2 linked regions of the Cohnella herbarum genome follow. The protein of the gene in region 1 interacts with the protein of each later gene in a pairwise test. Links are inferred from orthologs where the notes say so. Each region holds a gene or a part of one and is shown in the gene's direction. Other genes may lie near its edges. The genes, in order: ftsH and hflC.

The links.
Region 2: the proteins of ftsH (region 1) and hflC interact in binary tests that used the Escherichia coli proteins (3 or more experiments, as listed by UniProt). The link is inferred for Cohnella herbarum from one-to-one orthologs.

Annotation. Positions count from the first base shown.
Region 1 is NZ_CP051680.1:5,558,860-5,562,130, forward strand. Bases 155-3,096 are described here. They hold ftsH (ATP-dependent zinc metalloprotease FtsH), read left to right. Parts: upstream 155-596; coding sequence 597-2,597; downstream 2,598-3,096. Other genes in these bases: hpt (hypoxanthine phosphoribosyltransferase), read left to right, coding at 155-506; nadA (quinolinate synthase NadA), read left to right, coding at 2,943-3,096. Outside these bases: more of hpt, read left to right, coding at 1-154; more of nadA, read left to right, coding at 3,097-3,271. UniProt on the Escherichia coli protein: Acts as a processive, ATP-dependent zinc metallopeptidase for both cytoplasmic and membrane proteins. Plays a role in the quality control of integral membrane proteins.
Region 2 is NZ_CP051680.1:2,127,924-2,131,251, reverse strand. The notes cover bases 267-3,265. They hold hflC (protease modulator HflC), read left to right. Parts: upstream 267-1,332; coding sequence 1,333-2,199; downstream 2,200-3,265. Other genes in these bases: HH215_RS09530 (carbohydrate ABC transporter permease), read right to left, coding at 3,062-3,265; HH215_RS09535 (GTP pyrophosphokinase), read left to right, coding at 2,248-2,982; hflK (FtsH protease activity modulator HflK), read left to right, coding at 296-1,336. Outside these bases: HH215_RS09550 (YraN family protein), read left to right, coding at 1-70; more of HH215_RS09530, read right to left, coding at 3,266-3,328.

The DNA of each region.
Region 1 (3,271 bases):
AAGAAGTAATTCAGCAAAAGGTACAGGAACTAGGGGCGGCGATCAGCCGCGACTACGAGGGGCGTAATCCGCTCGTCATTTGCGTACTGAAGGGCGCTTTTATTTTTATGGCGGATTTGTCCAAGAATATCGTTATCCCGATCGAACTTGATTTTATGGCGGTATCGAGTTACGGCAATTCCACAAGGTCTTCCGGCGAAGTCAAAATCATTAAAGATTTAGACGCCTCCGTTGAAGGGCGCGACGTACTTATCGTAGAAGATATTATTGACAGCGGTTTGACCTTGAGTTATTTGATCGATGTGCTGGAACGCCGCAATGCGTTATCCGTCAACGTCGTGGCGCTGTTCGATAAGCCGGGGCGCCGCACGGTAGACCTGAACGCCGATTATACCGGGTTTACGATTCCGGATGCGTTCGTCGTCGGTTACGGTCTTGATTACGCGGAGAAATACCGCAATCTGCCGTATGTGGGAATTCTTAAACCGGAAGTGTATTCGAGTTAAGACACGTCGTCTTTATGACGGCGCGTAGTGATTGTGATGCCAAGACAGGCTATGGTAAAATGATGTAAGCGTGTCGAGAGGAGGTCGGGGATGAATCGGTTCATCCGCAACACAGGGTTTTACTTACTTATCTTTTTGGTGACTGTCGGAATCGTTCAGTTTTTCATTGGAAAGAACGAGACGACTAAGGCTTTGAATTACAATGAAATTATGCAGGTGGTAGAACAAGGTAACGCTACCGAGCTTACGATTCAGCCACAAGGCGGTACCTATTTAATTACCGGTAAATACAAACAGAAGCCTGCCGACGTCAAGAGCGATTTATTCTCGGGCCGCCTTCCTTTAACCGAGGTTGCGGCAACGAAATTGCATGATACGGCTGTTCAAAAAGGCATTGCCGTCGAAGACAAAAAAATGCCGGGACAAAGCTTCTGGCTGACATTTCTGACTTCCATCATTCCGTTCATTATCATGTTCGTACTGTTCTTCTTCCTGATCAATCAGGCGCAGGGCGGCGGCGGCAAAGTAATGAACTTCGGCAAGAGCCGCGCCCGTCTCTATAATGAAGAGAAAAAGCGGGTTACGTTCGAGGATGTGGCCGGAGCGGATGAAGAGAAACAGGAATTGGTCGAAGTCGTCGAATTCTTGAAAGATCCCCGTAAGTTTGCCGCGCTTGGCGCACGCATTCCGAAAGGCGTTCTTCTCGTAGGTCCTCCAGGTACGGGTAAAACCTTGCTCGCCCGCGCGGTTGCGGGAGAAGCGGGAGTTCCGTTCTTCACGATCTCCGGTTCGGATTTCGTCGAGATGTTCGTGGGCGTCGGGGCATCCCGTGTCCGTGATCTATTCGAGAACGCGAAGAAAAACTCGCCCTGCATTATCTTTATCGATGAGATCGATGCAGTAGGACGTCAACGGGGCGCAGGCCTTGGCGGCGGACATGACGAGCGCGAGCAAACATTGAACCAACTCCTCGTGGAGATGGATGGATTCGGCGCTAACGAAGGAATCATCATCGTTGCCGCGACGAACCGTCCCGACATTCTCGATCCCGCCCTGCTTCGTCCGGGTCGTTTCGACCGTCAGATCACGGTGGATCGTCCAGACGTGAAGGGCCGCGAAGCGGTGCTGAAGGTTCACGCGCGCAACAAACCGTTGAACAAGGATGTTCGCCTTGGCACGATCGCGAAGCGGACTACCGGATTTACGGGCGCGGACTTGGAAAATCTATTGAACGAAGCGGCATTGCTTGCCGCACGACGGAATAAAAAAGATATCGCGATGCTGGAAGTCGATGAAGCGATCGACCGCGTTGTCGTCGGTACGGAGAAGAAGAGCCGCGTGATCAGCGATCGCGAGAAGCGCATTGTCGCCTACCACGAAGCCGGACATACGATTGCCGGATTCTTCCTCGAGCATGCCGATACGGTGCATAAGGTAACGATCATTCCTCGCGGACGCGCCGGCGGTTACGTCATCATGCTTCCTAAGGAAGATCGTATGCTCGTAACCAAGCAAGAGCTCCTCGACAAAGTAACGGGATTGCTCGCGGGCCGTGCGGCCGAGGAAATCTTCATCGGCGAAATCGGAACGGGCGCTTACAGCGACTTTAAGTCCGCGACGAGCATCGTTCGCGCGATGATCATGGAATACGGGATGAGCGACAAGCTCGGAACGATGCAATTCGGAAGCTCTCAGGGTCAAGTATTCTTAGGTCGGGACATCGGGCATGAACAGAACTACTCCGATGCGATCGCTTACGAGATCGACCAAGAGATGCAAAGCATTACGCGGGATTGTTACGATCGCGCGAAGAAGCTGTTAACCGAGAAGAGCGCCGAGATGCACTTGATCGCGAAGACGCTTCTTGACGTGGAGACGCTTGACCTCGAACAGATCAAATCCTTGATCGAGAAGGGGATTATCGTTCCGAGCGAAGAGGGAGAAGGTTCCTCCTCCGGCGAAGAGTCTAAAGCCGAACCGATCGTAGATACGCTGGGCAACGTTAAAGTGCGGATTCAAACCCGCGAAGACGAGCCGCTGGCAACTATGCCGGACTTGCGCAAAGACGACGATTCCGAAGAACCGAAGTAACAGCAAATTACACGGGGTGCTCCCGCGCTTATGGCGCTTAGGGGCACCCCGTTTTTCATTGCACGATCAAACTGCACATAAAACCTTCGCTATGAAGTGGAAACGGGGAAGAAAGCGAGTTAGAAACAGGTAAATCGGAGCTGCGTTTCCAGCTTTGAGGAATATTAAGTCATAGCCGAGAAAAAGGGCTTACAATCGGTTCAAGATGAATTGACAGCCTTATCAGGCAAGTGTAAATTAAGTGTTAATGAACGAAGTCCTTTTCGTCCACACTAAAGACAGTATTCCCGCCATGTTTGTGCATTCATTCACAAACTACCGGTTCATCTTAGGGAGGAGATTTTCATGGAGGCTTTGGCCCTGGAGCGTAAAGCAGAGCAGAATCGCGAATTGCGCGAGCGGCTTATGCAGCTAAAGAAGGAACGTAATGCCATTATTCTCGCTCATTATTATCAGCGTGATGAAATACAGGAGGTCGCGGATTTCCGCGGAGATTCTTTTCTCCTCGCTCAGAAGGCGGCATCCACGGATGCGGACGTCATCGTATTCTGCGGCGTGCACTTCATGGGGGAAAGCGCCAAAATACTGGCTCCCCACAAGACGGTTCTCGTACCGGACGAACGCGCGGGCTGCCCGATGGCGGATATGGTCAATCCGATCGGATTGCGCGAGCT
Region 2 (3,328 bases), 3.4 Mb from region 1 along the record:
CGTGGTAGCCGTTACTTTTAACGGGGACGGGACAGTCAGAGAAGTCAAACATTTGCAAGGCGCTTTTTGAAATAGAGGTTGTTGTTGTTGTTGTTGTTGTTGTTGTTGTTGTTGTTGTTGTTGTTGTTGTTGTTCGACGTCGAATCTTGAATTCAGCCGGGACTTCCGGTTCTCGCGTAAATAATAAACCTCCTAAACCTAGGGGGTTTTTCATTTATTTATGAAACGTACGGGCGTTCGACACGTATCAATTCAAGAAGCGTTTTGAAAGATACCAAGGGAGGCACATGGCTGAATGGAACTCGTAAAAATTCCGAAAAGACCGAACAATCCGCTGGATCTGCCGCCGGGCATGCTCAAGAAAATCGGCATTGGCGTTGCGGCGCTTTTGGTAGTAATTATTGCTTATTCATCCTTTTACACCGTGCAAGAACAGGAAAGAGCCGCCGTACTGACTTTCGGTAAGTACACGACGGAGACGACGGCAGGTCTGCATTTCAAATGGCCTTATCCGATCCAGCAGGTCGTTATCGTACCCGCGGAGCTTACCCAACGCATTTATATCGGCTATCGCATGCAAGGGGACGTTATTACTCCGGTCGAAGAAGAAGCGTTAATGATCACGGGCGACGAGAACATCGTTTCCGCGGACGCGGTCGTTCAGTGGAAAATAAATAACATTCACGAGTACTTGTACAACATCGATAATCCGGAACAGTTTCTGCGTAACGCCGCAAGCTCTTCCATTCGTTCCATCATCGGGTCCGAGAAGCTGGATTACGCGATAACGGACGGTAAAACCGTCATACAGGATAAAGTACGCGAGAAGCTTCTGGAGCTTCAAGGCAAATACCGTACGGGCATGCAGATCATCGACATCAAGTTCCAGGATATCGAGCCGCCGAGCGGGCAAGTCGAGGAAGCGTTCCAGAAGGTTACGAACGCGCGCGAGGAAAAGAATACGAAAATCAACAACGCGGCCAAATACGAGAACGATAAAATTCCGAAAGCTCGCGGAGAAGCCCAAGCGTTGCTCGAGAACGCGGAAGCGGAGAAAAAGTCGCGTATCCTTAACGCTCAAGGCGACGTGGCTCAATTTAACGCAATCTTTGCGGAATACGCGAAGAACAAAGACGTAACCGAAAGCCGATTAATCGTGGAAACGCTGGAAAAGATATTGCCTAAGGCAAAAATTTTCATCTCGGATTCCAACGGCGATACCGTCAAGTATTTGCCGATCAATGAGCTTCTTCGAAACACCGGCTCCGCATCGGGTGCCGCGACAGGTACTGCTTCCGGTTCTGCAGGCGCTCAGCAAGGAGGGACCGCGAAATGAGTAAAAGACTAATCATATGGCTCGCAAGCGTTATCGTCGTCATTATTCTCGGCGCCGGTTCATTGTTCGTCGTCAAGGAAGGCGAGTACAAGGTTGTTCTTAAGTTCGGCGAAGCGATGAGAGTCGAGGAAAGTCCGGGATTACATTTTAAAATTCCTTTTATCGAAAGCTTATCGAAGCTTCCCAAATACCAAATGACGTACGAGAGCAACCCGACTACGATTTTGACGAAGGATAAGAAACCGATAATCGTCGATAACTATACCGTATGGAGAATCAACAACCCGCAAAGTTTTTTGAAAACGGTCCAAACGTTGGGCGGGGGCATTCAACGGATCGACGAAGCCGTATACAACTCGGTACGTCGCAAGCTTTCCGAGATCAATTATGATAATATTATTAGCGAGAATACCGAACGAGGCAACATCAACGATGACATTACGAACGATGTAGCCGATGCGATCGTAAGGGATAACTACGGTATCGAGATCATAGACGTTCGAATTAAGCGTACCGACCTGCCGGAAGGGAACAAGCAGAGCGTTTATAACCGGATGATCTCGGATCGCGAGTCCATCGCGGCGCGATATTTGTCCGAAGGTGACGAGGAATCCCGCAAAATTACGTCGAAAGCGGACCGTACGGCAACGGAGCTGCTGGCACAAGCGCAAGCTGACGCCAAGAAAATCATCGCGCAAGGCGAGCAGGAAGCCGCTCAAATCTACAACGAAGCTTATGGCAAGGATCCGGAATTTTATAATTTCTACCGCACATTGCAAAGCTACGTCAAGACGTTGGAGAATGAGCCGGTCATTATGTTGCCGATCGATTCGCCTTACACTCGCATTTTACTCGGTAAATAAAATGCTTTAGACAAAGGATGAACCATTCTGACTAATTTACCGCTGCCGATGGAACAATTCAAAAGATTCAAGGAAGAAATTACCCGGTTTTTAATGATGTACAAATTCGCCCTGGATTCCTTGGAAACGAAGATCGAAATCTTAAAAGAAGAGTTTCATTTCCTGCACGATTACAACCCGATCGAACATACGAAATCCCGTTTGAAATCGCCGGAAAGCATTTTAAACAAAATGAACCGGAAAGGCTGCGATATTTCTTTTGTCAGTATTCGGGATAAGATAAAAGATATCGCCGGCTTGCGCATTACTTGTTCGTTCGTCTCCGACATTTATCGAATCAGAGAGATGCTGAGAAGTCAATCCGACCTCACGATCTTGGAGACGAAAGATTATATCGAGCACCCGAAGCCAAATGGATATCAAAGTCTGCATCTGATCGTCGAAGTGCCGGTCTATATGTCCGATAGGCAGGAAAAGGTATGCGTAGAGGTGCAAATCCGAACGATAGCGATGGATTTCTGGGCTAGTTTGGAGCACAAAATTTTCTACAAATACAACGAGGCCGTCCCTCTAAGGCTTCTGCAAGAGTTGAAAGAAGCCGCTGATTCCGCAGCGGCGTTGGATAAGCAAATGGAAAGATTGCATAACGAAATCGCGGAGATCAAGGAAAATCACGAAGCCAGCGAGATCGCCAAAACGAAAAGAATCATCATCAAAGATCAGGAGTATCAAATTCCAGCAGCTCTGCTGGAAATGATCGACATCGGGCAAGGAAACGATTAGTTTCCTTGTTTTTTTTTGTTCGACTAAAGGCGGCGATCGAGTGACGGAGCGGGAGGGGGGACGCTCCGTCACCGAGGAATCAGCCTTTGACGCTACCTGCGGTTAAACCTTCGATTATTTGTTTTTGCAGGACTGCGTAAATAATCATGACCGGAACGATGCTGTATACGATTCCCGCCGACATTTGCGCGTAATTCGTATTATACGTGTCGCGGAAACCGACCATCCCGACAGGCAGAGTACGCAATTCATCCGTGGAGATGAAGAAATTCGCCATTAGGAACTCGTTCCAGTTGCCGATGAAGTTGACGATAAACACGGTTACCAGTGCCGGGATCGTAATGGG